3 regions of the Rouxiella sp. T17 genome follow, and region 3 is predicted to be linked to each of the others. Evidence: predicted binding sites of a transcription regulator. Region 3 holds the regulator's gene; each other region holds the start of a gene.

Region 1 (10,440 bases), on a different contig from region 3:
AAAGCCGTCGATCGCGGTCGTCAGGCAGCCAATGTGTGCGTACACGCCGCAGATAATCAGCTGGTCGCGGCCCGTTTCTTGCAAAATCTCCTGCAACGGCGAGCGATGGAAGGCGCTGTAACGCCATTTCACCAGCACCTGATCCTCTTCGTCCGGCGCTAATTCTGCGACCACGGCCTGCTGCTCAGGGTGCTTGTTCAGGCCCGGTCCCCACATGTCGTTAAGCAGCGCGCGGTCTTCATCACTCTGATTATTCGGCTGCGCGGTGTAAAACACGGGAATGCCATTCGCCTTGCAGTAGCGACGCAGCGCGGCGATATTCTCGACCACCTGCTTGACCAGCGGGCTATCTTCTCCCCAGAAGTTTAAAAAATATTGCTGCATATCATGAATTAACAGGGCAGCGCGCGAGGGTTCCAGTTCCCACTTCACCTTGTTCGTTGGCAGTTCTGCCACGGTCGGCAAGGCGTAGGATTCGAGTTTTGGAATGGCCATCGTTTTATTCTCCAGAGGACTTTGTTGGGGACTGCACGTCAAACGTTTGACGCAAAAGCTTTTTATCTATTTTGCCGACCGGCGTGAGCGGCAGAGTGTCGACGCGCACGAAACGGTCCGGCAGCTTGAACTCGGCAATGCCCTGCTCGCGCAGATGACGACGCAGCGCCACGGCTTTCAGCTCGACGTTCGAGATGATAAAGGCACAGCTTTTCTCGCCCATCAGCTCGTCAGGCATCGAAACCAGCGCCGCGTTGATGATTTCAGGATGGCGCAGCAGCAGGTTTTCAATCTCTTCCGCCGCGATTTTCTCGCCGCCACGGTTTATCTGATCTTTCAAACGTCCTTCGACGCGCACATAGCCCTCTTCGCTCAGAGAAATCAGGTCGCCGGAGCAGTAAAAACCGTTTTCGTCGAAGGCTTCGGCGTTGTGCTCAGGGCTGTTGTAGTAGCCACGGAAGGTGTAAGGGCCGCGCGTCATCAGGCGTCCGACCTCACCGGCTGGCAGCGGATTGCCGTGTTCATCGGCGACCCACAGCTCGTCGTCGGGTGACATCGGGTAACCTTGGGTGCTCAGAATATGCTGCTCGCTGTCGTCCAAACGGGTGTAGTTGACCAGACCTTCGGCCATGCCAAACACCTGCTGCAACTGGCAACCGATCTCGTTTTGGATGCGCGCCGCCAGCGTTTCGCCCAGCTTCGCGCCGCCAACCTGCAACAATTTTAAACTCGCGAGCTGTTTGTTGCTGCCCCACTCTTCAATCGCCTGCAACCAGAGCGTAACGGCCGGTGGCACCAGCGCGGTGACATTAACCTGATGCTTTTCAATCAGCTGGAAGCACGATTGCGCGCTCGGGTCAGCGGCTAAAATCATCTGACCGCCGCCGTAAAACACGCCAAGCGCGCCCGGCGAACTCATCGGATAGTTATGGGCAATCGGCAGCGCGCACAGGTAACGGGTTTCGCTATCAAAACGGCAGACGTCAACACTGACGCGGATACTGTAATAATAGTCGTTGTGAGTACGCGGAATAAGTTTCGGCGTGCCGGTGCTGCCACCCGAAAGCTGGAAGAACGCGACCTGATCGGCTGGCGTCGGCGCGGCGGTAAAGTCGTCCTGCGCTTCGTTAATCAGCGCGGCAAGTGAAAGCTGGCCTTCGGCGGCGTTGCGTAAAACGACGAGGCGCAGTGAAGCGTGCTCGTTCAGGAACCCGTCGAGGAAGCTGTCGTTGCCAATCAGCGGATGATCGCGGTCGGCAATCAGCAGCGCCGGTTTAATCTGGCTGGCGTAGGCGTTCAGCTCGGTGCGCTGATGGCTGAATAGCGCGTTAACCGGCACGACGCCGATTTTCAGCAGCGCGAAGAACACCACGTAGAATTCGTTAACGTTGCCAAGCTGCACGACAGCGGTGTCGCCCGCATTCAAGCCACGGCGACGCAGCGCGCCCGCCAGCTGATTTGACTGCTCGTTAAGCTGGCGATAGGTCAGGCTGCCGGCGGCGTCAATCATCGCCACGCTGTCGTTATTAGCTTGGCGAGTCAGAATGTCGGTCAGCGGCTGGTCTATCCAGTAGCCGCGCTCGCGGTATTTTTTGGCGAAATCTTCCGGCCAGGGGGTAAAAGCAATGCTCATTGTTCTTATCTCTGCTTAGTCTTTTTTAAAACCGTCTGTTCTAAAACCGTTTTGCTGAATCTAGCTTTTTTCTAAACCGGCTGTTTTTCTCAATCGATCGTTTGCTAAACCGGTTATTTTGCTAAACCAAAAGCGCGCAGCATGGTGGTGAGTTTTACGCCGGTTTCGCGCCATTCGGATTCCGGAGAGGAGTCGGGCACAATTCCTGCGCCGGCAAACAGGCGTACTTGATCGCCTTTGACGGTGCCGCAGCGGATAGTGACCACCCACTCGCCGTTGCCGCGATCGTCACACCAGCCGACGATGCCGCCAAACAGGCCGCGATCGAAAGGCTCGAGCTGGTCGATCAATTCGCGCGCCGCTAAGGTCGGCGAGCCGCACAGCGCGGGCGTCGGGTGCAGCAGGCAGGCCAGCGACAGCGCGTTTTCCTGCGAATCCAGCACTTCGCCGTTAATCGGCGTTGAAAGATGCCACAGCGTTGGCGTGCTCAGCAGCTCGGGCGAGGCCGGAATATCCAGCGAACGGCTACGGCTCGCCAGCACCTGACGCATGCCTTCGGTCACAATATGGTGCTCGTACAAATCTTTACCCGAATCCAGCAGCACGCGGCTCACTTCCCCGTCTTTTTCGGGACAGCTCTCGCGGCGGGCAGAACCAGCCAGCGGATTCGAATAGAACTTATTTCCCTGCTTGCGCAGCAGTAATTCCGGGCTGGCACCAATCAGTGCGCCCTCTTCCAACGGTACGTGGAAATGGTAACCGTTAGGGTTTTGCTCAACGATGCGGCTCATCAGCGCCTGCGGCTCTACCGGCTCGCGCGTGGTTATCTCCAGCAAACGTGACAGCACGGCTTTTTCCAGCTTGCCGTCGTTCATCGCCTGCACGGCATCGCTGACCATCTGCATAAAGGTTGGCTGATCCGGCAACTCCGTCTTGCTGGCAATCTCGGGCAAGGCCCCTTCTTTACCCGTCGCGCCCGCCATCGCCTCATCGCGTTCAAACCATGCGGTCTGCTGCGGAACAAACAGCGCGGAAGGCTGGCGCTTGTCGAAAGGGATCGCGCCACACAGCACGGGATGCTTAATGCCTGCGGCGCGGGCATCGGAAAATGCCGCGGCTACCGCCTGCTGAAACGCGCCGTTAATCTTGTCGCCATCGAAAGCCGATTCGGTCACTTTGGTCAAACAACCCTGCGTGCTCAGGCTTCGATAAGCGGAAGTAAAGAAAAAGCCCGAAGTAGGGGAAAGTTCGGCAGCCGATGCGCCCTGACTGGCAGGTTGGCTTTGGTTAGCGGGCTGGCCTTGATTAGCCTCAAGCTTGCCAGCTAAGTCGCGCTCTTTCATCACAGTATCCATCTGTATACTCCTACGTATATAATGATAACTTTCATGATAATCATTATCATTTGTATTTAATCGCGTTTAAAGTACGTGATGCGTTTCACAGTGTCAATGAGGGAGGTTAAGGTTTGAAAATGATGACATCAGTATTTCGCCCGCTAGCGGCAGTTTTAGGAATTTTCGCGCTGTTCTCGCTAACGGCACACGCGGCGGACGGCTGGCCACGCGAAATTAAAACCTCACGCGGCGTGATTACCCTGAAGCAGCCGCCGCAGCGCATTGTCTCCACCAGCGTGACCGTTACCGGCACGTTGCTGGCCATCAATGCGCCGGTAGTGGCGAGCGGCGCGACCAGTCCGAACACGCGCATCGCCGATGACCAGGGATTTTTCCGTCAATGGGGCGACGTGGCGAAACAGCGCGGCGTGAAACGTTTATATGTTGGCGAACCGAATGCCGAAGCTATCGCGGGTGAAGCGCCCGACCTGATTATTGTGGCCGCGACGGGCGGCGATTCTGCGCTGAAAGTTTACGATCAGCTCTCTGCCGTCGCGCCGGTGATGGTGGTGAATTACGACGACAAGAGCTGGCAGGCGCTGGCGGAAGAGCTGGGCGAAGCCACGGGCAAAGAGGCGGATGCCGCCAAAACCGTCGCCCGTTTTGACGCGCGCGAAAAAGCGGTGAAGCAAAGTATTCACCTGCCGCCACAGCCGGTTTCAGCGCTGGTGTATCGTCCGGACGGTAAAGCCGCCAACTTATGGACGCCCGCGTCGCCACAGGGACAGCTTTTGGAGCAGCTAGGCTTTACGCTGGCGCAGCCTCCGGCCAACGTCGCCAGTGGACAAACGCAGGGAATTCGCAAAGACATCATTCAGTTAGCGGGTGAAAACATGGCGGCGGGCTTGAACGGCAAATCGCTGCTGCTGTTCGCCGGTGATAAAACCGACGCCCAGCGTTTATCCGGCAATGTGTTTTTGAGTCACCTGCCTGCGGTTCAAAACAAGCAGGTGTTTGCCTTGGGCGCGGATACTTTCCGTCTGGATTACTACAGCGCCAGCAATGTACTGACGCAGCTGGAAACCCAGTTTAAAGGTCACTAATCCGTTTTACGGGCGAGTTTTGTCTGACGCATTAGCGGGTTGGAGAGTCTCCGGCCCGCTGTTGTTCACGATGTGAGAAGCTTGATGACTCACCTCGCGCAGCGCACGCAGCGAAAACGCCAGCACAATCCCGATAATCGCCGCACCAAAACCAAAGGTTGCCGAGCTGGCAACCGGCAGCAGAATGGATCCCATCGACCCCAGCAGCAGCGCGCCGAGTGCGTCACCCGTGACGTTTTGCGCGGTCCATAAGCCGTTGACGCGGCCCAGATATTCATCCGGCGTTAGGCGCTGAATCAGCCCGTATTGCAGCAGCGAATTTATTGCGCTCAGATAGCCGAAAATCACCAGACACAGCAGCGCGGTGCTGTACCACGGCATCAGGCTGAACAGGCCGATCGCTACAAACGCGGCAATCGCGGTGGTCAGCATCATCCAGCCTGGACGCGCAACGTTCGCCACGCGACCACTGGTAAACGCGCCAATTGCTGCACCCAGCGGCACGGCGGCATACATCAGCCCAAGCCGCGACGCATTCACCTGCCACATCCCCGACAGCGCCGGATAAAGCACGCGCACGGCGCTCGCCATGGTTAACAGCGCGCCAATCAGCGCCACCATGCCAATGACTTTATTCTGGAACAGGAAACGCACGCCGCTCGCCAGCGATTTCAGCGGATGCTCGCGCGGCTGCGGCGGAGGCGGAAGTTGCGGCAAACGCAGCAGCGGGATCAGGGTGAGCAAGGTGCCGAACGCCGCCAGCCCGTAGTTCCACACCACGCCGCCGTTGGCGATAATCAGGCCACCGACGGCGGGCGAAAGAATCGAGCCAAAACGCACGGTTAACATGCTTAACGCCCCGGCCTGCACCAGATTTTCGCGGCCCACCAGCGCGGGCTGGGCAGCCAGCAACGCCGTCACGCCGACTGCGCCGAAGAATCCGTCCCACACGGAGAGCAGATAAATCACCACCAGCGACGGCGAAGGCATCGCGGCGTTAATGCACAGCCCGACAAAGCCAATCCCGCAGGTGGATCGCGCGAATAAAATCAGTCGGCGGCGCTCGTAACGGTCGGCCATCACGCCACCCATCAGCAGGCCGACAAACATGCCGCTGCCCGCGAGCGTTACGGCGAGGCCGACTAAAAGGGTCGATCCGGTCAACGCCTGAATCTGCACCGGCAAGGCGATGCCGAGCAAACCCAGCGCCAGAATCGAGATAAATCGGGCGCAAAATACCGATCGGAAGGCGGGATGGGTTTTCAGCAGGCTGAAATTAAGTAAAATTGACGGCTTTTCCATAGCAAATTCAGGGTCCAACAGTAACAGGGAGAGCAGCAGACGGTTTGGCAGGAGGTTCCCGCCGCGTAGGGACTGCAACAGTTGAAAGAGTCATGCTACCATATACAAACTCGAGCGATAACGATAATAAATATCATTAACATTCCTGATTGAACTGCTTACCTTAAGGCTGCTATGTCTCGGCTCATGCGCAACAGCGCGCTAAATAGTGCAACGAAAACGTCAACGCGATCCTCCGTGTTTTCTCATCAGCTCCCGGCGATGCTGCTGGCGATTTTACTGCTGCTGGTGATGGTGGCGCTCAGCCTGTCGGTCGGCGAAAAATCCATTCCTCTATCCACGATTTTACCGGCCCTAAACGGCCAATGTTCCAGCGCTGACTGCGTGATTATTCTTGACGCGCGGCTGCCAAGAACGCTGGCGGGCATTTTGGCGGGCATCGCGCTCGGGCTCTCTGGCGCGCTGATGCAGATTCTGACCCGCAATCCGCTGGCCGATCCGGGCATTCTCGGCATTAACTCGGGCGCAGGATTTGCCGTGGTGCTGGGCATCGCCTTTTTCGGCGCCACCGGCATTGAACACTATTTGTGGTACGCCTTTGCGGGCGCGATGGTAGCGACGTTACTGGTGGCGATGATTGGCGCGCTGGGGCGTGGGCGAATCAATCCGATTAGATTAACGCTGGCGGGCGTGGCGCTGGCCGCCGTGCTCGAAGGCATGACTTCCGGCATTTCGCTGCTCAATCCGCAGGCCTTTGACCAGCTGCGTTTCTGGCAGGCCGGAACGCTGGATATTCGCAGCATGGGCGTGATTCGCTTAGTGGCGTGGCCCATTATTATCGCCAGCCTGATCACGCTGTTAATGAGCCGTTCGTTGAATAATCTGACGATGGGCAGCGAGCTGGCAACCGCGCTCGGCACGCGCATCGCACTGACCCAGCTTACCGGCCTGCTGGCGATTACCCTGCTGTGTGGCAGCGCGACCGCCGCCGTCGGGCCGATCGGTTTTGTCGGGCTGATGATGCCGCACATCGCCAAACGCCTGTCGCGCGCCAATCCGCGCTGGCTGCTGCCGTGGACGCTGGTGTTAACCCCTTCCCTGCTGCTGGCCGCCGATCTGCTGGGCCGCGTCTTAGTGGTGGGCGAGCTGCGCGTCTCCGTGGTCACCGCGTTTATCGGCGCGCCGGTGCTTATCTGGCTGGTGCGTCGTCATAATGGATTAACCCGAGGATGAGCATGAATCCGGCCCTCGAACGCCGTCGTTCGGCGCAGAAAACCTCTCGCCTCGCGCGTCCGATGATGACCGCCCTCGTGCTGGCATTATGCTGCGCGCTGCTGGCAATTTACGCCCTCGGCAGCGGCACGCTTGCTCTTTCAGCTCAACAGGTTATCGACGCGCTGCGCGGCGAAGGGCCTGCCAATCTGGGGATTATTGTCACCCAGTGGCGGCTGCCGCGCGTGGCGATGGCGCTGATTTTGGGCGGCGCGCTTGGCATTAGCGGCGCGATTTTTCAGTCGTTGATGCGCAATCCGCTCGGCAGCCCGGACGTTATTGGTTTTAACACGGGCGCGTACAGCGGCGTGCTGGTGGCTATCGTGTTGTTTAATGGCGATATTACCAGCATTACGGCGGGCGCGATGGCGGGCGGGATCCTGACTGGCCTGCTGGTTTACTGGCTGGCGTGGCGTAAAGGCGTGGAAACTTTCAGGCTGATTATCGTGGGAATCGCGATCCGCGCCTTGCTGATTGGCGGCAATACGTGGCTGATTATCAACGCGTCGCTTGAGTCGGCGCTGACCGCCGGACTCTGGAGCGCGGGCTCGCTCAACGGCATTACCTGGCAGAAAAGTTTGCCTGCCATCGGGCTTATCGTGCTCGCCGTAATTGTCGCGCAGGCGCTGTGCCGCCGAATGCGCTTGCTGGAAATGGGCGACGATACCGCCTGCGCGCTCGGGGTGCCGGTTGAACGCACGCGCCTGCTGCTGATGCTGATTGGCGTGTCGCTGACCGCCGCCGCTACCGCCGTCGCGGGGCCTATCTCCTTTATTGCGCTGGTTGCGCCGCAGATATCGCGCCGCCTCTGTCCGAATCAGAAACAGCCGCTGCTGTTTGCCGCGCTGACCGGCGCGCTGCTGCTGCTGGCCGCCGACGTCATCGCCCAGCGCGTTTTCCTTCCCTATCAATTACCCGTGGGGGTGCTGACGGTCAGTCTTGGCGGCATCTATCTGATTGGGTTGCTAATTCGAGAGTCTCGCCGCTAATGAGCACGCCACACGCTTCACCTTTACGGGCAGAAAATCTGACCCTCAGCTATGAGAAGAAGGTCGTTGCCCGCGATTTGTCGGTAGAAATCCCTGACGGCAAAGTCACAGTAATTATCGGCCCGAACGCCTGCGGAAAATCGACCCTGCTGCGCACCCTGAGCCGCCTGATGCAACCTCAGGCGGGCAAGGTGTGGTTAAACGGCAAGATGATTAACGAGGTGCCGACCAAAGAGGTCGCTAAACAGCTGGGGCTGCTGCCGCAAAGCTCGACCGCGCCGGGTGACATCAGCGTCGCCGATCTCGTGGCGCGTGGCCGTTATCCGCACCAAAATCTGTTTAGCCGCTGGAGCCCGCAGGACACGCTGGCCGTCGACGAGGCGATGCGCGCCACGGGCGTTTTCGAGCTGGCGGACAGGCTGGTGGATAATCTTTCTGGCGGACAGCGCCAGCGAGTATGGATAGCGATGGTGCTGGCGCAGCAAACGCCGCTGTTGCTGCTCGACGAACCCACGACGTGGCTGGATATTGCCCATCAGATTGATTTGATGGAGTTAATGTGTCGGCTGAATCAGCAAAACGATCGCACGCTGGTGGTGGTGTTGCATGACCTGAACCACGCCTGTCGCTACGCCGGACATTTAATTGCGATGAAAGACGGCAAGATTATCGCGCAGGGTGCGCCGTCGGAGATTGTCACGCCCGAGCTTATCGAGCAGGTATTCGGGCTGCGTTGTCACATTATCGACTGCCCTGTTTCGCACACGCCGCTGATTATTCCGCTCGGCCACTGCGAGTTTCTGCCCTGATTTTTTTGGATCGGATAGGTAAATAAAAAGCCCGCACGACGCGGGCTTTTTGTTTTTAAAAATCAGTTTTTAACAGTCAGTGTTAAGTGCAGGTCTGTTCATCGCTTAGAGCGTTCTAAGCAAGCGATTGATCAACGGCCCCAATACTTTAAACGACGCCGGTGAAACGATGTCGACGTGGGCGCAATCCAGCTCGTGAACCTGTAGCGCGTCGACGTAATGCGACCAGGTTTGCTGCACGTCCATACCGGCCTGCAAAGTGCGTTTCGCCACAAACAGCGTCGCCTCGCCCTTGAAGCGCGCGGTTGAAGTTTTGGAAAGCAACCTGACCGAATCCGCGTAGTTAGCCTCGATTTTATCAAACATCGAATGCCTGCCGCCGTCCTGCGTCGGTTCGAGCGACTCCTGCGAAACCGCGATAAAACGCTCGCGCTCGCGCTGGATTTCTTTCAACACGTTGTCATCGAGCATCACGTCCCAGTTTTGCGTCTCCGGCGGATAGGTATCCAACAGCCCGAGGAACGCGACCTCTTCGCCCCGCGCCTGCAAACGCGCCGCGATACCCTGCGCCAGCGTGCCGCCGAGCGAATACCCGATGAAATGATACGGGCCGTGTGGCTGAACGCTGAGCACGGTTTGCAGATGCGCGTCGCACACCTGATCCATATTTTCGCTGGTCGACAGCGGGCCTTCAGGCTGTGGCGACTGAATGCCCACCACAGACCACTGCTGATCGATGTAACGCGGCAACACGCTGAACTGCCAGGAGAAACCCGACGCCGGATGCAGGCAGAACAGCGTTGGACCGGTGCTTTTACGCAGCGGCAGCACGGACTCGAAGCCCACGTTGTCGGCCTCGGCCTGCGACTGCGTTTCGCCTAACAGCGCGGCCAACTGCTCGATTTTCGAGGCAACCATAATCTGCCCGACGGTGACGGGCCTCTCAAGCTCGCGGCGCAGCTGCGCGGCAAGGCGCATCGCCAGCAGCGAATGACCGCCGAGGGCGAAGAAATCGTCATCGGCATAGACTTTCTCACGCGACAGCAGGCCCGCGACAGCCTTGGCAATCTGCGTTTCGAGGCCCGGTTCCGGCTCGCGGCCCTGGGTTTGCTGCGCGGCCTGCGGCTGCGGCAACGCCTTGCGATCAAGCTTGCCGTTGGCACTCAGCGGCAGGATAGGCAGCTCGACCAGCGCGACCGGCACCATGTGCGGCGGCAGCAAATCACTCAACGAACGGCGTAACCCTTCGAGATCCAAGGTCGTTTCAGGCTGCGCGACCAGATAACCCACCAGCTGACGGGCATCGCCGCCAGTGGCATCCTGCGTCGCGCTGCCAATCGTTAGCGCGTGAGTGACGGCCTGCGCCACGCCCGGCAGGGAAAGCAGCGCGTGGTCAATGTCCGTCAGCTCGATGCGCTGGCCGCGAATTTTGAGCTGGAAATCGCTGCGGCCAAGATATTCCACCGCGCCCGTCGGCAGCCAGCGCGCCACGTCGCCGGT
Region 2 (10,440 bases), on a different contig from region 3:
CCACCAGCGCCCAATTGGCAGGATCGATCCGCGTGAAATGCGTCAATGGGCTGAGCTACAAAATTTTCATGGATGGCGGAAAAAGTGGCAGCGTGACCAATAGAACGATGGTCAACACCACCAATACAAGCCTGACGGTGCTCTACAACTTATATACCGATGCCGCCCGCGCGACCGTGTGGAATAACACTGTCGGCGTGAGTGATGTCGGCAACGGCGCCGATCAATGGCACACGGTTTATGGCCGCGTTCCGAGCCAAACGACGCCCGCCGCCGGTATTTACAGCGACACCGTTAATGTCACCGTCAGCTGGTAAGCGGAGGCTACCATGATAAAGCCGCGCCATCTGCTGCTCCCAACCCTGCTCACCGGCCTGCTGTTCGCGCTTCCCGTTCGGGCCGCGACAACGCCTGCGCTCACCTTTACCGTTTCCGCTGTCATCACAAAAGGCTGTGCCTTTGGCAGCACGCCCGTCAGTCCGATAACCAACCTCGGCACGATGAATTTCGGCTCCTTTTCTACCGTACCGAGCAACGTCGATATCGCCAGTACCAGCGGCGCAGGGTCGGTAGTCGTGACCTGCACGCCCGGCACTGCCGTCAGCATCGCGATGGATTACGGTATTCACGGCGGCAACGTGACCCAGCGTTATATGGCCAATGCCGCCGGAACCGAAACCCTCGCCTATCAGCTTTATCAGAACAACGCCCGCACTTTGGTCTGGGGCACAGGCGCGCAGGCGATGACCGTCGCCTCGTTTCCTGCGACCACGCAAACGTACACGGTATATGGCCGAATGTTTGCCGTCAGCACGCTACCGTCCGCCGGTACTTATACCGACACGGTGACTGTGACTTTAACTTACTGACAGATAGGATTTTATTATGGTTTTATCCACATTGCGTTCTTTAGCCCGCTGGGCCGTTATTGCCGCCGCGTTTACCGTCAGCGCCTCTTCCCTTGCCGCCAGTTCAGTGCTGGTGTGGCCGGTTTACCAGATTATCGAATCGGATCAAAACGGTTCTGCCCTGTGGCTGGAGAATCGCGGGGCGGATCCCGTTACGCTGCAAATTCGTGTCTACGCCTGGAAGCAGGACAACTTTAATGAAACCTATGCCGATCAAAGCAACATCGTGATCAGCCCGCCTTTTGCGACCGTCGCGCCGGGCGAGCGTCAGCTGATTCGTTTAATCCGCAATACGCCTGCCCCGGCGCGCACGGAACAGGCTTACCGCATTATCATCGACGAAGTGCCGTCTTCTTTAAATCAGCCTAAAGAATCTGGCAAACCGATGGTGGGATTACAGCTGCAAATGCGTTATCTGCTGCCGCTGTTTATCGACGGCGAAGGGCTGTGGACCGACGAACGCACCGACATTAAGCGCGACAGTGATTCAGCCACCAAACCGATTTTAAGCTGGAGCCTGCAAAACGTGGGCGGCAAACCTTATCTGCAAGTTCATAACAGCGGCATCGTTCACGCGCGTTTGAGCAACGTGTTCTGGTCGGCGAGCAATAACCAGAAGCAGGCCGTTAAAACCATGACCACCGGCTTCCTTGGCTATGTTTTACCGGGTAAAACCATGCGCTGGCCGCTGCCATCAGGCGCGGGAACGCCAAGCTCGAGCAGCCAGCTCAACGCGCAGATTGCCGATAACACCCGGCCTATCGTCATTAAATACGGCGAATAAAGGCAGGAGCCTGGCTGCATGCAAAAAAGACGTCAGACCCTGAAAACGCGTTTGAAGGGTCGTCGAAGCCTGTTTTATGTCAGCGGACTGAGTCTGCTGACTTTCGGTGCCCAGGGGCAGGAGTACTCCTCGCTGCCCGAGCCGCCGCGCGCCGCGCCGGTGGTCAGCAGCGCGACCTACTATCTTTCGCTGGTGGTGAACGGGCAAACCGACAATCAGGTGGTGCCGGTGGTGTATCGCAACGGCAGCTATCTGGTGGAATCAGGCATTCTGTCTAAATATCATGTTCATCTTAACGGACAGCAGCAGGGACTGGTCGACGTCGGCGCGCTGCCCAACGTCAAGGCCAGCTACAAGGCGTCGGCGCAGCAGCTGATTATTACCATGCCGGACGACTGGCTGCCCAAGCAGGATATTCAGAGCGCGCGGCTGCTGAATTACACCCCCGCGCAGAGCAGCAACGGGGTGCTGTTTAACTATGACTCCTACTATTCCGACCCGTATCACGGCTCGCGGACGCTGGCGACCTATCTGGAACAGCGGCTGTTCAGCAGCGTCGGCATTCTCTCCAACACCGGAACCTGGCGCACCAGCGTTGATGACGGCAGCGATAACGAAAGCGCAGGTTATCAGGATGGCTATCTGCGCTACGACACCTATTGGCGCTACAGCGACGACCAGCGGCTGATCAGTTATCAGGTCGGCGACTTCGTGAGTAACTCGCTGACCTGGAGCAACTCGGCGCGCATGGGCGGCCTGCGTATAAGCCGCAACTTCGGCGTGCGGCCTGACGTGGTGACCTATCCGCTGGTGCAATACAGCGGCACGGCGGCGGTGCCGACCTCGGTCGATTTATTTATCAACGGCTACAAGGCCAGCAGCAGTAATCTGAATTCCGGGCCGTTTACGCTCACAAACGTGCCTTACATCAACGGCGCGGGCGAGGCGACGGTAGTCACCACCGATGCGCTCGGACGGCAGGTTTCAACCTCGGTGCCGTTTTATGTCTCCAACCAGCTGCTGCAAAAAGGGCTGACCGATTTTGACTTCTCGCTCGGCAAGGTGCGTAACAATTACGGCCTCGACAGCAACGATTACGGCGATCCGGCATTCAGCGGCATCTATCGGCTCGGCGTAACCAACTCTCTCACGCTTTCGACCCACGCCGAGGCGACCAAAGGGTTGCAGCTCGGCGGCGTGGGCGCGGACATCGCGGTCTGGCGGCTTGGCACATTGAGCCTCGCGGGCAGCCAGAGTCGCGCCGATCATCGGGTGGTCGGCACGGCTTATTACGGCACCGACAGCCTGACCCAGACGCTGACCAACAGCGCGGCCTACAATGATTTCGGCGGTTATTCGATTGAAGATAAACGCACCAACGGCTCGCAGTACGTGGTCGGTTACTCTTATTACTCCACCCGCTACAGCGTCGCGGTGCAGCGCTCCTCGCGCACCGACGGTTATCAGGATATTACCTCCTACTCCAATAATTCGCGTCTGAGCCGCCGCGCCGATCAGGCCACCTTCAGCGCCTCACCTTTTGGCGCGTCAAACGGCACGGTGGGCATCGGTTATTTTGACGTCGAAGCCGCCGATGAGAGTCACACCCGACTGCTGAACCTCTCCTACAGCCGCTCGCTGTGGGGGCAAAGCAGCATGTTTTTATCAGCCAACAAAACGCTGGGCGAAACGGGTTACAGCGCGCAGCTGCAATTTATTATCCCGCTGGACTTCGGCGCCAATCTTAATATCGGCAGTCAGCGAGACAATCAGGGCAATTATCAGCAGCAGATTGGTGCCAGCAAATCGGTGCCAACGGACGGCGGCGTGGGTTGGGATCTGGCCTATTCCACCGGCAACAATGCTTATCAGCAGGCCGACGTGACGTGGAAAACCCACTACGCAACGTTGCAGGGCGGGGTTTACGGGCCGAAAGGCGAATACACCAACTGGGCGGATGTCAGCGGATCGGTGGTGTTTATCGACAACGATTTCTTTATTTCCGACAAGATTAACGACGCCTTCGTGGTGGTCAATACTGAAAATTATAGCGGCGTGCCGGTGCTGTATGAAAACCAGAAAATCGGCGATACCGACCGACGCGGGCATCTGCTGGTGCCGAACGTCAGCTCGTTCTATCCGGCGAAATTTGATATCGACACCCTGCCCCTGCCCGCCGACGTGATTGCGCCAGACGTCTCGAAACGCGTTTCCGTACGCGAAGGCAGCGGCGTGGTGGTCGATTTCCCGGTGAAAAAAGTGATGTCGGCGACCATTCGTCTTAACGACGCCAGCGGTCAGCCAATCAAACTCGGCTCGCTGGTGACGGAAGAGAACAGCCATCAGGTTGCCGTGGTCGGCTATGAAGGGTTGGTCTATTTCACCAACTTGCAGGTTCACAACATGATTACCGTGCAGCTTGAGGACAAATCGTCCTGCCGCCTCGCCTTCGACCTGAATCCTGAAAATCACAGCATCGAGCAGGTCGGCCCGCTGGTCTGTCGCCCGAACGCGAGCGCGCCACAAGGAGATAAATAATGAAACCTATTACCGGACTGCGTGCCGGACTAAATGCCGGACGGCGTGCCGCAATCATGCTGCTGTTGAGCCTCGCGGGAATGGGCACCGCGCTGGCCGACTGTACCAACGGCACCGGCGCGGCGACCGGCAGTGCAAGCTTCGGCACGCAGAGCTCGTTTACCGTCAACGGCACGCAGCAGCTGGTGACCGCCAACACCGGTTATCGCTGTACGGGCGGCGCGTTGGCGCTGCTGGCAACCAATACGATTCGCGTTACGCTTTCTTCCAGCACCAACGGCACGGGCACCACGCCCCGACTCTTTGCCGCCGCCAACGGCGCGATCCCGGCGGGTTATGTGCCTTACACGCTGTGCATAGATTCCGGCTGCGCGAATACCGTGCCTATCGGCGGTTCGTATACTTACACCCAGACCTCGCTGCTCGGCCTGCTTGGCCTGTTCACCGGCACCAACGGTACGCTGCCGCTGTATGTTAAAACGACCTTGGCTAACGTTCCCGCCGGTACTTACAATGACACGCTTAACCTGAGCTGGGCGTCACACGTCTGCTTTATCGGCATTTTGGGGCTCTGTTCTTACACTGACCAAACCGCCACCACCACCATTCCCGTAACGCTGGTGGTCACCAATTTTTGCTACCTCGACAGCGCGCCCAACGTCAGCTTCGGCTCCAATCCGTTCCCGAGCAACTTTACTACGCCAGTTACCAGCAACAGCCTGAGCGTGCGCTGCACCCAAAGCGCGGCTTACACCATCAAAATGACCAGCAGCAATCCGTTGGTTGGCAATTATCGACAGATGTCGTCGCTGATTAACGGCACCACATATTATCTGCAATATCAGATACTCAAGGCGGATGCGACCGTCTGGTCACCGACCAACGATCAGGGGGCGACGGGCAACGGCAATTCGCAGGCGGTAGGGTATACGGCGCAGGTTAATACCACGCAGGCAAACGTGCCCGCCGGAACCTATAGCGATACCGTGACGGTTACCGTGACTTATTAAACTAGAGATTCAAGAAGATAAGCTGGAAGAAAGGCAAGAAGAGAAAGAAATTGAGCCGTCGGCGGGAAGGTGTCGACGGCTTGAAAGCAGATTACAGCGATTTAAGGATTTTAACCGTCGCGTCGACGTCAATCTCATCTTCGGTGAAGACGTAGGTCGAATTCTGGAAGGTAGTGATCAGCAGTTTTTTCACGGTACGCGTGGTCGCTTTCACTTCTTCATCTTTCGGCTTGATGCGATTCATCAGCAGGCCAACAGAGAGAACGGCGTTCTCTTTATCAATTTTAGTCTCTGCAGGCACTTCTTCGTTGAAAGCCAGGAACGACTTGATGCTGGTGATTTTGATACGCTCACCGGCGATGAAAATATGCTTGCTCTCAGGTTCGACTTTCACGGCAAAGGCTGACAGACCTTTGGTGTTGGTCGTCGGCTCAAAGGTCACCACGGCATCTTTCTTGATAAGATCAGGATTGGCGACTTTAATCACATGGAAATAACGGTTATCGCCGTTTTCATCTTTGATAAAGCCAAAACCTTTATCTTCAAACCAGGTTGTGATTACACCGTTCATCGCTCTTACCACCTAATAAATTCGTTCAAAAATGCCTGTTTTACCCGCTACGTTTTTTTGAAATCGGGGAGGGAAACAGTGAAGCCGCCTAGTTTAATGCACAACGCGCGGGAAGTCCTGTGCTTTACGCAGCGACTCATCAATGCTCGCGGTTAATGCGCCTTGCGAAAGGTCAGATTAAAGCGATACTGGCCCGTTAGCGGATGCTCGCCCGTTTTTAGCGGCAAAATTCCGTGATAACGCAGCCTCGCGGGCCCGCCCCAGACCACAATGTCGCCGTGAGTCAGGTTAACGCGCTGAGTCTGGTCGCTACGTTCAAGTCCGCCAAACTGAAATACCGCGGGCAATCCCAACGAGATCGACACGATCGGCTGGCCGAAATCTTCTTCGTCTTTATCCTGATGCAGCGACATCTTCGCGCCCGGCTGATAGCGATTTATCAGGCAGGCGTCAGGCTCGAAATCGTCGAAGCCCGCCTCTTTTGCCGCGCGAACGGCGAGCGTGTGGAACAGGTCCGGCATCGGCGGCCACGGTTTTCGAGTCTCGGGCGAGGTAGTTTGATAACGATAACCCTGTCGATCGGTTATCCAGCCCAGCTCGCCGCAGTTGGTCATCGCCACCGACATCGCATAGCCGCCCGGCGTCGCGCGATACTGAAACGGCGCTTTAATCGCAATCCTGTTGATGGCTTTGAGCAACTCCCGCTCGTCGGCCAGCGCCGCGCCGCGCAGCACCACCGCGCCCGGGCACAGGTCTTCACGCCAGCTCGGGTGAAAATCGGGGTGCGCGAAAAGGTCCAGATTCATGCTTCCTCCTGCCAGAATGTTCAGCCTTAAGTATAACAGTCCTTGGCAAAGGCGGCGGCGAGGCGGAGATCGTTAAAAGCAGAAGGCCCGAGTCACCTGCGTGGCTCGGGCCTTCTATTTTAGTGCGAAACTTAAGCGCGTAGAAAGGAAGAAAGAAGGTTTACTGCGCCGCAGCGCCGTTCTTCTCTTCGCCCACCAGCCCTACTTTCAGATAACCCGCTGCACGCAGTTTATCCATTACGCTCATGATGGTCGCGTAATCCACCGACTTGTCGGCACGGAAGAAAATAGTGGTCTGCTTGTCGCCGCTGGTGCGCTGGTCGAGCAGCGCGCCAAGGTTATCAGGCGTAATTGCCTGATCGCCAATAAACATCTGGTTGTCCGCTTTGACCGACAGGAACACCGGCTTTGGCGGGCGAGGCTGAGACTGGGCGGTAGACGCTGGCAGGTTAACCCGCACGTCTACCGTCGCCAGCGGCGCGGCAACCATAAAGATGATCAACAGCACCAGCATAACGTCGATGAAAGGCGTGACGTTAATGTCATGCATTTCGCCGCTTTCATCGAGGTCGTCGTTCAAACGAATTGCCATGATTGCCTTACCCTACGCGTAACTGATGACCCGCCTGCGCGCGCGGTGCCTCTTCGGCACTGGCCGCCAAATCAAGGTCACGGCCTTGCAACAGCAGAATCTGTGCTGCAACGTCGCCAACCTGATGACGATAAGACGCAATGGTACGAGCAAAAATGTTGTAGATAACGACCGCCGGGATCGCCGCAACCAGACCGACCGCCGTTGCCAGCAGCGCTTCTGCGATACCCGGTGCGACGACGGCAAGGTTGGTGGTTTGCGTTTGTGCAATGCCGATGAAGCTGTTCATGATGCCCCAAACAGTACCGAACAGGCCTACAAACGGCGAAATTGCACCGATTGTCGCCAAAATCCCGTTACCCCGACCGATATGACGACCCGCTGCGCTAACGCGGCGCTCAAGACGGAAACCGGTACGATCTTTAATGCCGCCGTTGTCGGTAGAACCCGCGGAGAGCTCAAGCTCGTTTTCGGCATCGCGCAGCATCTGGCTGCTGATGCTGTTGGCAGAGAAGTTTTCAGACTCGTCCAGCGCTTCTTTAAGTGAACGCATCGGCAGCAGCGAAGCCAGCTCGCGACGCAGACGACGACGGCCGGTAATAATTTCGGTGCCCTTGCTAAACAGCAGGGTCCAGGTCACGACAGAGGCCAACAGCAAGCCGATCATGACAATTTTAACCACGATGTCGGCGTGTTGATACATGCCCAGCACCGAGAGATCTTTTGGAATGATTGGACCCTGAGGATCGGCAGAGGAAGCCGCGCCGTTGGTGCTTTGCAGCACAGGCGTCGCGCTCGCGTCGGTTGGCGCAGGTGCCGAGGTTTCGGTCGTCGGCGTTACCACGTTGGCTGCGTTCGAAGAAGGCGCTGCAAAGGCGCTGCCGCTTAATCCAGCAATCAGCACCAGTGAAGTCATTACCGTACCGATTTTCGCTGTACCACTTTTACGCGTACTCATCATCTGTTTTACGTCCGTCAAAAATGACACCACTTTGTTCATCTTAATGCGACACGTTTGCACGTAGCGCCTCCAGCCATGATCAAAAGGATTGAATAGTTTAATAGCGGCAAATGATAACAAAATAAAAGCCATAATTGATAGTAGTTCTCATTATTATTTACATTACGTATTGGCATGAAAAAACAGGGTTAATCATTAAATGAAAAATTTTCACACACCTTGGCAAAGAAATGACCCTGCCGAAGAGGCATGTTAACGTAGGAAAAAGCGCCGGAATGGCGGAAATACAAGGTGAAGCGGTCTTATGACATCCAGGAAGATTGAAACTGCGTTGGTAAGCGCAGGCAGAGATAAAAAGTTTACTCAGGGTTCTGTTAACGCGGTGATTCAGCGCGCCTCTTCGCTGGTGTTCGACACCGTGGCCGACAAAAAGTTTGCCACCGCCAATCGCGCCAACGGCGAGCTGTTTTATGGCCGTCGCGGCACGCTGACCCATTTTTCATTGCAGGAGGCGATGGTCGAGCTGGAAGGCGGCGCGGGCTGCGCGCTCTATCCGTGCGGCGCGGCGGCGGTCAGCAACGCTATTTTGGCGTTTATCGAAACCGGCGATCACGTGCTGATGGCCAGCTCTTCCTACGAACCCACGCAGGATTTTTGCAGCAAAGTGCTGACCCGTCTGGGCGTCAGCACCACGTATTACCCTGCCTCTATTGGCGCGGATATCGCCGAGCTGGTCCAGCCAAATACCCGCGTGGTGTTTCTGGAATCGCCGGGCTCGATCACTATGGAAGTCCCTGATATTCCAGCAATGGTGAAAGCCGTACGCGCCGTGTCGCCGGAGGTGATTATCATGATCGACAACACTTGGGCGGCGGGGATTCTGTTCAAGGCGCTGGAGTTTGATATCGATATTTCAATTCAGGCGGGCACCAAATATATCGTCGGTCATTCCGATGCGATGCTCGGCACGGCGGTTTCAAACGCCCGCTGCTGGGAGCAGCTGCGCGAACAGTCTTATCTGATGGGCCAAATGGTCGACGCCGATACCGCCTATGTTGCCAGCCGCGGGCTGCGCACCATGGGAATTCGCCTCAAGCAGCACGCCGAAAGCAGCCTGCGCGTGGCCGAGTGGCTAGCAACGCGGCCCGAGGTGGCGCGGGTCAATCACCCTGCTCTGCCGGGCAGTCAGGGACACGAGTTCTGGAAACGCGATTTTACCGGCAGCTGCGGCCTGTTCTCTTTTATCCTTAATAAGCGTCTGAACGACAGCGAACTTTCCGCGTATCTCGATCACTTCGAACACTTCGGCATGGCCTATTCTTGGGGCGGTTTCGAATCGCTGGTGCTGGCGAATCAGCCGGAAGAAATTCAGGCGATTCGCCCCGGAGAAACCGTCGATTTCACCGGCACGCTGGTGCGTTTGCACATTGGGCTGGAGCACTGCGACGACCTGATCGCCGATCTCGAGGCGGCTTTCGCGCGCATCGCCTAAACTTAATAAAATCCTTGCGACAAACCGCCCATAACCTTACTTATCTGATAGGATTATGGGCGGTTCTTAACCATAATAAGTTAAATACTAATAAAGATTGATAGCACGATTTTCCTTTTACGTGACGTTGGCTTTTGCCGACTTTTCACGATTTTGAAGTAACCCAACAGGAAAGCTTATGGCTGTTTTAACTCAGATTCTTGATGCACTTTGGCAGCATGATTTTAGCGTACTCGCCAACCCGAACGTGTTGTGGGTCGTCTATGCCGTGCTGTTTACTACCCTTTTCCTCGAAAATGGCCTGCTTCCTGCCTCGTTTTTGCCGGGCGACAGTCTGCTGCTGCTCACCGGCGCGCTGGTTGCCAAAGGCGTGATGAGCCTTATTCCGACGCTGATTATTCTGGTGGTCGCCTCGAGTCTGGGCTGCTGGCTGAGTTATTTGCAGGGTCGCTGGCTCGGACACACCAAGCTGGTGAAAGGCTGGTTATTACATCTCCCCGCGCAATATCACCAACGCGCCCACGACTTGTTCGACAAACACGGCCTCACCGCGCTGCTGGTCGGGCGTTTCCTCGCCTTTGTGCGCACGCTTTTACCTACGATTGCCGGAATTTCAGGTCTCGATAACGCCCGCTTCCAGCTGTTTAACTGGCTGAGCGCGGTTCTGTGGGTTGGGGTAATTGTCGGCATGGGTTATGCCATCTGCCAGATTCCGCTGGTGCAGCGTCATGAAGATAAAGTCATGGCGGGCCTGATGATTCTGCCCGCGCTGCTGCTG
Region 3 (10,440 bases):
CAGGTTTCGTTGGTTTTCTGGTGCTGACCACGCTGTGTTCCCCCGCTGCCGTTTCGATGATTCAGAAAATCCCGGTTGCCAACGTGCCCGCCGCGTTTGGCAAAATCAACAACCAGTTTGTCGGTATTCTGGTCGGTATTATTTCTGCAGAGCTGTATAACCGCTTTAGCCACGTCGAGCTGCCGAAGGCGCTGTCATTCTTCAGCGGCCGTCGTCTGGTGCCTATTATGACCTCGTTCGTGATGATTGGTGTCGCCTTCATCATGATGTACATCTGGCCGTTGATCTTTAACGGACTGGTTAATTTCGGCGAACATATTCAACACCTCGGCTCGGTCGGCGCGGGCATTTACGCCTTCTTCAACCGCTTGCTTATTCCGGTCGGCTTGCACCACGCGCTCAACTCGGTGTTCTGGTTTGACGTCGCGGGCATCAACGATATTCCCAACTTCCTTGGCGGTCAGGAATCTATCGCCTCAGGTAAAGCCATTCCCGGTATTACCGGCCGTTATCAGGCGGGCTTCTTCCCGATCATGATGTTTGGCCTGCCGGGCGCTGCGCTGGCGATTTATCACTGCGCGCGTCCTGAAAATCGCGCCAAGGTCGGCGGTATCATGCTGGCGGCGGCCTTTGCCTCCTTCTTTACCGGCATCACCGAACCGCTGGAATTCTCCTTCATGTTCGTTGCACCGGTGCTTTATGTGATCCACGCGTTGCTGACCGGCGTATCAGTATTTATCGCCGCCAGCATGCACTGGATTGCCGGCTTCGGTTTCAGCGCGGGTCTGGTGGATATGGTGCTGTCAACGCGTAACCCGCTGGCAACACACTGGTACATGCTGATTCCACAGGGCATCGTCTTCTTCTTCATCTATTACGTAGTGTTCCGTTTCACTATCAAGAAATTCAACCTGTTAACCCCGGGTCGCGAGCTGGCCGTTGCCGGTGATGAAAGCGACGGTTACGACGTTAATGTCGAACGCAAGGGCGGTAACAAGGCGGATGAAACGGCGGCGCTGGCACGTCAATATATTGGCGCGATTGGTGGCTCGGAAAACCTGACCGGCATCGACGCCTGTATCACCCGTCTGCGTCTGAACGTGAAAGATTCGTCGCTGGTCAACGATGCGCTGGCAAAACGTCTGGGCGCGTCGGGCGTGATTCGTCTTAACAAGCAGAGCGTGCAGGTTATCGTCGGAACGCGTGCCGAAATCATTGCCGGTGCAATGCGCAACGTGCTGACCGGCGGCGCCGTTGCGGCCTCCGCGATGCCCGCTGCCTCTGCGCCAGCTTATGAAGCGAAGCCACAGGCCGTGCCGAACACGCCGAAAACCGTGCTCGAAACGCTGATTTCGCCGATCACCGGTGACGTAGTCGCGCTGGATCAGGTTCCTGACGAAGCTTTCGCCAGCGGCGCGGTAGGTGAAGGTCTGGCTATTCGTCCGACCGGCAAAACCGTGGTCTCTCCGGCCAATGGCGTGGTGGTTAAAATCTTTAACACCAATCACGCATTCTGTCTGGAAACCGACGCCGGTGCCGAAGTGGTGGTTCACATCGGTTTGGATACTGTCGCGCTTAACGGTCAGGGCTTTACCCGACTGGTTGAAGAGGGCGCAACGGTACGCGCAGGCGAACCTGTGCTCGAGCTGGATCTGAACTATCTGAACGCCAACGCGCGCTCAATGATTAGCCCGGTTGTCGTGAGCAACATGGAAGATTTCTCCGGATTGGCGCTGGTGGCCGGTGAGAAGGTCGTCGCGGGCGAAACGCGTCTGTTCGAGATCCAGTCGAAATAATCTTTTATTCGCTATTTAATTCGCCATAAGTAGAACGGGAAGAGCGCAATCTCTTCCCGTTTTTTATTATAAAATTCAAAATTGCCACTTAAGGGTTGTGTCGAAGCGAAGCTTGTATGAACATATGCGGTTAGTCTTTCGAGCTTTCGTTCGCGTAGAGGAATTGAACAATGAGTGAGGCTGAAGCCCGCCCAACAAATTTTATCCGTCAGATTATCGATGAAGATCTGGCATCCGGAAAACACGCGTCTGTAGTGACCCGTTTTCCCCCTGAGCCAAATGGTTATTTGCACATTGGCCACGCAAAATCGATCTGCCTGAACTTTGGCATCGCACAAGACTATCAGGGCCAATGCAACCTGCGCTTTGACGACACCAACCCGGTTAAAGAAGACATCGAGTTTGTCGAGTCGATCAAGAAAGACGTGCAGTGGCTCGGCTTCGAATGGAGCGGAAAGGTTCATTACTCTTCCGATTACTTCGACCAGCTGCATCACTACGCGGTTGAACTGATCCAGAAAGGCCTGGCCTATGTCGACGAACTGTCGCCGGATCAAATCCGCGAATACCGTGGCAACCTGACCGCGCCGGGTAAAAACAGCCCGTTCCGCGACCGTACGGTTGAAGAGAACCTCGCGCTGTTCGAGAAAATGCGTAACGGCGAATTTGCCGAAGGCACCGCTTGCCTGCGCGCCAAAATCGACATGGCATCGCCGTTCTTCGTGATGCGTGACCCGGTGCTGTATCGCATCAAGTTCGCCGATCACCACCAGACCGGCACCAAGTGGTGCATCTATCCGATGTACGATTTCACCCACTGCATTTCCGATGCGCTGGAAGGGATCACCCACTCGCTGTGTACGCTGGAGTTCCAGGACAACCGCCGTCTGTATGACTGGGTATTGGATAACATCACCATTCCTTGTCATCCGCGTCAGTACGAATTCTCTCGTCTGAATCTCGAATACGCCATCATGTCCAAGCGCAAGCTGAACCTGCTGGTGACCGAGAATATCGTTGAAGGCTGGGATGACCCGCGCATGCCAACGGTTTCAGGCCTGCGTCGTCGTGGTTACACCGCCGGTTCCATCCGCGAGTTCTGCCGTCGTATCGGCGTGACCAAGCAGGATAACAACGTTGAAATGGCGGCGCTGGAATCTTGTATCCGTGACGATCTCAACGAGAACGCTCCGCGCGCGATGGCCGTGATTAACCCGGTAAAAGTCGTTATCGAAAACTTTGCTGGCGACGCCGTGCAGTGGGTGTCGATGCCGAACCATCCGAGCAAGCCGGAAATGGGGACGCGCGACGTGCCGTTTACCGCCGAAATCTTTATTGATCAGGCCGATTTCCGCGAAGAAGCCAACAAGCAGTACAAGCGTTTGGTGCTGGGCAAAGAAGTTCGCCTGCGTAACGCGTACGTAATCAAGGCTGAGCGCATCGAAAAAGACGCAGAAGGCAATGTTACTACCATCTTCTGTAGCTATGACGTTGATACGCTAAGCAAAGATCCTGCCGATGGCCGCAAGGTAAAAGGCGTGATCCACTGGGTTTCTGCGACAGAAGGCAAGCCAGCCGAATTCCGCCTGTACGATCGTCTGTTCAGCGTGGCAAATCCGGCGCAGGCCGAAGACTTCCTAACCACCATCAACCCAGAGTCGCTGGTAATTGCCCAAGGCTTCGTTGAACCAAGCCTGGCTTCAGCCGAAATTGGTGTGAGCCTGCAGTTCGAGCGCGAAGGTTATTTCTGCGCCGACAGCACTTACTCCAGCGCCGAGCATTTGGTGTTTAACCGCACCGTTGGCCTGCGTGATAACTGGGAAAGCAAGCCCGCGGTGTAATGCCTGTTGGTGATTTACCCAATGAAAAATGCAGCCTTTGCGGGCTGCATTTTTTTTGGCTATCGCGAAGCAAAAGTTTGCCGTTATGAAGGAGAGGACAGATCGCAGGCAAAAAAAAACCGCTTTTCAGCGGTCATTTTGTATTCATAAGCCGTTATTCTTCATAACCGCTCTGGCGCCGGCTATTAGCCTTTGCCGTGCACAGAATCATCTTCCAGACAGTTGCCGTCTTCGCAGTGACCGTAAAGATAAAGGCTGTGGTTGGTTAATTTAATGCCGTGGCGTTTGGCAATCTCACGCTGACGTGCTTCGATATATTCGTCGCGGAATTCAATAACACGACCGCAATCGAGGCAGATAAGGTGGTCATGGTGATGCTGTTGGGTCAGTTCAAATACTGACTTGCCGCCTTCAAAGTTGTGGCGGGTAACAATGCCGGCATCGTCAAACTGGTTAAGCACGCGGTAAACCGTGGCCAGACCAATCTCTTCGCCCATGTCGATAAGTTCTTTGTACAAATCTTCCGCGCTGACGTGGTGACCTGCCGGGGCTTGCAACACTTCCAGGATTTTAAGACGCGGAAGCGTGACTTTTAAGCCGGCTTTCTTCAGTGCGGTGTTGTTGTCAGTCATGCGGATTTAGTCCTGTCACTATGCTAATCACGTTAATGAAAACGGTGGGCTGTTAATAACCATCATTCTGATCCAAAGGTTTTAAGCAGACCCGAAGGTATAAAGCAAGACCAAAGGTTTTAAACCCAATGCGGGCAGAACGATAAAACAGATACAGTTAGTGTACCTTGATCGGGCTGAAATTTACAATTTTGAAGCTCTTAAATTGTTAATTTCAGTGATAGTTTGGCCCTTTAACGAATAACCTCAACGTTTCAGGGCCTTAGCCTTTGTGTGGGATTAACCGATAATCTCGGCAAGGCTTAATTCTTCGGAAATTTGCTTAACCCAGGCGTCAACGCGTTCGTTGGTCAGCTCGGGTTGACGGTCTTCGTCGATAGCCAAACCGATGAAATGGGTCTCATCCGCCATGCCTTTCGACGCTTCGTAGCCGTAACCTTCGGTTGACCAGTGACCGACGATCACCGCGCCGCGAGGTTCGATGATGTCACGCACGGTGCCCATCGCGTCACAGAAGTATTCCGCGTAGTCTTCCTGATCGCCACAGCCGAATACGGCTACCAGCTTACCTTCGAAATCTATCTCTTCCAGCGTCGGGAAAAAGTCGTCCCAGTCACACTGTGCTTCACCGTAGTACCAAGTTGGGATGCCGAGCAGCAAAATATCGTATTTTTCCAGATCTTCTTTACTGCTTTTGGCGATGTCCTGAATGTCAGCCACATCTTTACCCAACTGCTTCTGGATCATTTTTGCGATGTTTTCGGTGTTTCCGGTGTCGGAACCAAAGAAGATACCTACAACTGCCATAAGCTTATCTAACCTCTTGTTCTTTAATGGACTCGGTGAGTCAATGTGTTCGTTTGCAGCGTGAATCAACGACGCCTGGAATTTATTACCTAAAAATCATAGCCCAATAGTTTATAGGGCAACGCGCTAAAGCGTTATCGCCTTTGTGTGTTCCGTTACGCGTTTTTTAATTAGGAGAGCAGTCAAAAGGCAATGTCGAGATTTTTTCGGGCGGACAGCTTTACCTTTCAGGTAACTAACCCAACCGGTAAGCAACAGAAAGAGAGCAACGGCGGGTAATCACGAGCATTACCCGCCCGAATCAGTCGTGCGAAGACGCGCTTTCCTGATTGTTCAGATGAGATAGCAACATCTGTTCAATCAGCTCGCTACGGCTGATATTTTGCTGTTCCGCCAGCTTGTTAAGCGCATCGACAGCTTCGGCATTGATTTTCAGCTCTACGCGACGCAAACCGTTGTTTTTGTCACGGCGAAGCTGATTACGCTTGTTAATCCGAAGCTGTTCATCGCGAGATAGCGGATTTGTTTTTGGACGTCCCGGACGGCGATCGTCTGCGAACAGATCAAGCGTCGTACGATCCAGTTGTTCTTTTGCCATAGGTAGCGGTACAACTAGGGAAGTTACATCGGAAACGGCGCAAGCCCTTTCAGATGAGATGGTTACACATTTCGGGTTAACAAACCCTAACCCAATTTACCTCCAACGCCTGAGAAAAACGGCCTCGGCGCAGGGGCAAAATTACAGCGCGCAATCATACCCTAGCGTATATCCCTCCACAACGCCTAACTACCTTGAATATTAGCTAAGTTATTAGGATTCGCCGTTTTTATGCACAGACTTGTGCACATGAGAGTAAATATTCGTCGCTCAGGCCACTTTTGCTAAAAAAGCATGGGTCGTTAAACCATTTAGTCGATGAAACGATGAATCGCGCGCAGCACCGCGTCGGGCTTTTCGGCGTGTACCCAATGTCCGCTTCCGGCAATAACGTGCGCACGGGCGAGCGGGAACTGACGTGCAATGGCGTCGCGATGGCTATCCTGCACGTAATCCGAGAGTTCACCGCGAATAAACAGCGCCGGATGCGGCCAGGCGGGCACCTCTTGCCAACCAATAATATTGGCATATTCGGCCTGCAAGGCGGACACGTTAAAACGCCATTCGCCCTGCTGGAACGATTTCAGCAGAAACTGAATGACGCCATCTTCCAGCCGCTTTCCTTTATAGAGATAGGCCTGCATAAACTGCGTGGCGCCTGCGCGGTCTTTAATTCCCGCCTCGGTCACGGCATTGAGCGCGGCAAAAATCTCGTCGTGACGGCGAATCTGGTAATCCACGGGCGACATATCTATCGCCACCAGCTTGGCGACGCGCTCTGGCGCCACGGCGGTCAATGCCATCGCGGCTTTAGCGCCCATCGAATGGCCTATCACCAGCGCTTTTTCGATACCGGCGTCGTCGAGCGTGTCGCGCAGATCTTCGGCCATCGCCTGATAATTCATCACGGACGAGCGCGCTGAAAGCCCGTGATTACGCAAATCTACCTGAAGCACACTATGCTGTTGTTTCAGGTCGCGTGCCAAAATGCCGAGATTGTCCAGCGTGCCAAACAGGCCGTGGATTAATAGTACAGGTAATGTCTGATTTTCAGACGATTCGGCGGGTTGCAGTCGATAATGTAATTTCATGGCAGAGTCCGTACAGACATTTATTACAGGTAAGATTCTCATTAGGTTATCATGAGTTACGGAAGATTTTCCGAGTGGGATATAGGGTTTATTCTGCTTTTTGAATATTGAGGTGATTAGCCTTTTTGTTTGCGCAGTTTAATTTGTATAATCCTTTGAATAAATTAAGTAGAAAAACAGTACTGGATAAAGATGAAAACGATTGAGGTTGATGAAGAGCTTTACCGCTATATCGCAAGCCACACGCAGCATATCGGTGAAAGTGCATCAGACATTTTACGGCGGATGCTGAAATTTACTGCCGGCCAGGAAGTGCAGCCGACGCCTGTTGTGGCCAGCGCTGCGCACGAAGAAAAGCCTGCGGCAGCCTCTGCGACCCCGCCTGTCGTCACAGCCAATACGCCTCGTGAACGCGTCCGCGCCATGCGTGAATTAATGCTTTCCGACGAATACGCCGAGCAAACTAAAGCGGTTAACCGTTTTATGCTGATCCTCACCACGTTATATACGCTCAATCCTAAAGAATTTGCCGTAGCGACCGAATCACTTACCGGCCGCACGCGTACCTATTTTGCCGGCGACCAGCAAACGTTGCTGCAAAACGGTATCCACACCAAGCCAAAGCACGTACCAGGAACACCTTATTGGGTCATTACCAATACCAACACGGACCGTAAACGCGGCATGATCGAGCACATCATGCAATTGATGCAGTTCCCAGTCGAACTGATTGATAAAGTTTGCGGAACCCTTTAATTCAGCATTAGGGAGAAATGCCAGTGGCCAACAACCCCCGCGCAGGGCAACCTGCTCAGCAAAGCGATTTGATTAACGTTGCACAACTTACGTCGCAGTATTATGTATTGCAGCCAGATCCGTCCAATAGCGCCCACGCGGTTAAATTCGGCACTTCTGGACATCGCGGCAGCGCCGGACGCCACAGCTTTAACGAATCCCACATTTTGGCTATCGCGCAAGCTATCGCCGAAGTGCGCAAAGAGCAGGGGACCACGGGTCCATGCTATGTAGGTAAAGACACGCACGCGCTGTCTGAACCGGCATTTATCTCCGTGCTGGAAGTGCTGACTGCCAATGGCGTTGACGTTATTGTGCAGGAAAACAACGGCTTCACGCCGACGCCAGCGGTTTCGCACGCGATCCTGACGCACAACAAGCAGGGCAGCGCGCTGGCCGACGGCATCGTTATCACGCCTTCGCACAACCCACCGGAAGATGGCGGGATCAAATACAACCCGACCAACGGCGGTCCGGCTGATACCGACTTGACCTCTGTCATTGAAAAGCGTGCCAACGTGCTGATTGCCGACGGTCTGAAAGACGTCAAGCGTCAGTCGCTGGACAAAGCCTGGCAGAGCGGGCATCTGAACGAGCAAGATTTGGTGCAGGGCTACATCGAAGCGCTGGGCGAAATCATCGACATGCCAGCGATTCAGAAAGCCGGCCTGAAACTCGGCGTTGATCCTTTGGGCGGCTCCGGTATCGCTTACTGGCAGCGCATTGCCGAGCATTACAAGCTCGACCTGACGCTGGTTAACGATTCTGTCGATCAGACTTTCCGTTTCATGCATCTCGACCACGACGGCGTGATCCGTATGGACTGCTCGTCCGAGTTTGCGATGGGCGGCCTGCTGGCGCTGAAAGACAAGTTTGATTTGGCCTTCGCCAACGACCCGGATTACGATCGCCACGGCATCGTGACACCCGCAGGTTTGATGAATCCGAACCACTATCTGGCGGTCGCGATCAACTACCTGTTCCAGAATCGTCCACAGTGGGGGGCTGATGTCGCCGTCGGTAAAACGCTGGTTTCCAGCGCGATGATCGACCGCGTGGTTGAAGATTTGGGCCGCAAGCTGGTAGAAGTGCCGGTGGGCTTCAAATGGTTCGTTGATGGCCTGTTCGACGGCAGCTTCGGTTTCGGCGGCGAAGAGAGCGCGGGTGCGTCATTCCTGCGTTTCGACGGCACGCCGTGGTCCACCGACAAAGACGGCATTATTCTTTGCCTGTTAGCGGCTGAAATTACCGCCGTCACCGGCAAGAATCCGCAGCAGCATTACGACGAGCTGGCGGCCCGTTTCGGCGCGCCGAGCTACAACCGTATTCAGGCTCCGGCTACGCACGCGCAGAAAGCGGCGCTCTCCAAGCTCTCTCCAGAGCAGGTCAAAGCCGACACGCTGGCGGGCGACCCGATTACCGACCGCCTGACCAAGGCTCCGGGCAACGGCGCGTCGATTGGCGGTTTGAAAGTGATGACCAAAAACGGCTGGTTCGCTGCGCGTCCGTCCGGCACCGAAGAGGCTTACAAAATTTATTGTGAAAGTTTCCTTGGCGCAGAACATCGCGAGCAGATCGAAAAAGAAGCCGTGGATATCGTCAGCAAAGTATTGGCCGACGCCAAGTAAATTCGCTGCTATCGACATCTCTGATCACAAATCTTAATTAAGGCGCTGTTTATACAGCGCTTTTTTTATGCCCAATTTTTGCCGTCCACTCATGCGGAAAAAAGATATATCTAAATGCACAATGGATCTTGCCAACGCCGCAAAGTTGATCTAATTTAGATATATCGAAAACGTTTCGATATATCTATTTAAGGTGACACCATGTTTGATAAAGACAGATTTAATAAAGACGGTTTTGGCAGCGAAGCTTTCGGCAGTGAAAACGGGGGCAAACATCGCGGCGGAAAAGAACGTGGCGGTAAATTTATGGCAGGCCGTCATCGCGGTGGACGCCATGCGCCAATGGGCGAAAGAGGCGAGGATCGCGGCGAAGGTCGAGGAGAAAGACGTCCGCATCGCGGCGGCGGTCGTGGTGACAAGATGAAGCGCCTGTTCGAACACGGCGATCTGCGTCTGGTGCTGCTGGCTCTGGTAGCGAAAAAACCGAGTCACGGCTATGAGCTGATCAAGGCGATTGAAGAAGCCTCGTCAGGCCTGTATGTGCCAAGCCCGGGCGTGATTTATCCGACCCTGACGCTGCTCGAAGAACAGGAACTGCTGGAACCGCTGGTGGGTGATAAAGGGCGTAAAAGCTATCAGTTGACCGCCGCGGGACAGGAAGAGCTGGCAAAACATCAGGAAGTATTAAACGCGATTTTTGCCCGTCTGGCGAAGCGCGAAAAGCGTCAGCAACACGCTGGAAACCTTGCCGAAGGCATCAAAGAGAGCATGCATCGCCTGCGTCACGTGCTGCGCAGCAATTTTATGCGCGACGATCTCAGCCCTGAACAGGTGACCCGCGTTAACGGTACGTTGTTGAAAGCCGTAGAAATTATCGAGGCCGAATTTGCCGCCATCGACGCTGAAATGGCCGCCAACTCTTCTATTAAAGCTGCAGCGACCAAGACAACGGATACCAGCACGGCAGCAGCGCCAGTACAAGAGCCAAAAGCCGAATAACGGCGAGCCGAAAGCTCAGGGCATAAAACGGTAGCCGATGCCGGTTTCGGTCAGTAAATGACGCGGACGTGTCGCATCCTGCTCGAGCTTCTGCCGCAAATGCCCCATATAAATACGCAAATAGTGGCTGTGTTCCACGTAGTTTGGGCCCCACACGTGGCTTAACAGCTGGCGTTGCGTGATAACTTTACCGCTGTTGGCGAGCAGTTCGGCCAGCAGGCGAAATTCAATCGGCGTGAGGTGCAGGTCTTCG

The links. Region 3 encodes Fur, which represses iron uptake genes when iron is present. Its sites were predicted from a motif close to ATAATAATGAGAACNACTATCAA; they were not measured.
Region 1: fepD (Fe(3+)-siderophore ABC transporter permease) is a predicted target of Fur. The motif match lies at 5,991-6,013, and genes of this name have one in related genera.
Region 2: exbB (tol-pal system-associated acyl-CoA thioesterase) is a predicted target of Fur. The motif match lies at 8,305-8,327, and genes of this name have one in related genera.

What each region holds. Positions count from the first base shown of each region.
Region 1 is NZ_JAWUEA010000003.1:8,662-19,101, reverse strand. Features, by position in the region: gene SC206_RS00390 (isochorismatase family protein) at 1-495, opposite strand, end outside; gene SC206_RS00385 ((2,3-dihydroxybenzoyl)adenylate synthase) at 500-2,128, opposite strand; gene SC206_RS00380 (isochorismate synthase) at 2,242-3,471, opposite strand; gene fepB (Fe2+-enterobactin ABC transporter substrate-binding protein) at 3,603-4,568, shown strand; gene entS (enterobactin transporter EntS) at 4,575-5,870, opposite strand; gene fepD (Fe(3+)-siderophore ABC transporter permease) at 6,132-7,103, shown strand; gene fepG (iron-enterobactin ABC transporter permease) at 7,100-8,131, shown strand; gene SC206_RS00355 (ABC transporter ATP-binding protein) at 8,131-8,940, shown strand; gene SC206_RS00350 (enterobactin synthase subunit F) at 9,046-10,440, opposite strand, start outside.
Region 2 is NZ_JAWUEA010000026.1:169,397-179,836, reverse strand. Features, by position in the region: gene SC206_RS07460 (Csu type fimbrial protein) at 1-317, shown strand, start outside; gene SC206_RS07455 (Csu type fimbrial protein) at 330-869, shown strand; gene SC206_RS07450 (fimbrial biogenesis chaperone) at 886-1,692, shown strand; gene SC206_RS07445 (fimbria/pilus outer membrane usher protein) at 1,711-4,230, shown strand; gene SC206_RS07440 (Csu type fimbrial protein) at 4,230-5,240, shown strand; gene SC206_RS07435 (cold-shock protein) at 5,332-5,811, opposite strand; gene alkB (DNA oxidative demethylase AlkB) at 5,964-6,617, opposite strand; gene exbD (TonB system transport protein ExbD) at 6,778-7,209, opposite strand; gene exbB (tol-pal system-associated acyl-CoA thioesterase) at 7,217-8,167, opposite strand; gene metC (cystathionine beta-lyase) at 8,475-9,662, shown strand; gene SC206_RS07410 (DedA family protein) at 9,841-10,440, shown strand, end outside.
Region 3 is NZ_JAWUEA010000035.1:314,150-324,589, forward strand. Features, by position in the region: gene nagE (N-acetylglucosamine-specific PTS transporter subunit IIBC) at 1-1,796, shown strand, start outside; gene glnS (glutamine--tRNA ligase) at 1,967-3,637, shown strand; gene fur (ferric iron uptake transcriptional regulator) at 3,823-4,269, opposite strand; gene fldA (flavodoxin FldA) at 4,549-5,076, opposite strand; gene ybfE (LexA regulated protein) at 5,378-5,674, opposite strand; gene ybfF (esterase) at 5,986-6,765, opposite strand; gene seqA (replication initiation negative regulator SeqA) at 6,958-7,521, shown strand; gene pgm (phosphoglucomutase (alpha-D-glucose-1,6-bisphosphate-dependent)) at 7,545-9,188, shown strand; gene SC206_RS14905 (PadR family transcriptional regulator) at 9,390-10,187, shown strand; gene kdpE (two-component system response regulator KdpE) at 10,203-10,440, opposite strand, start outside.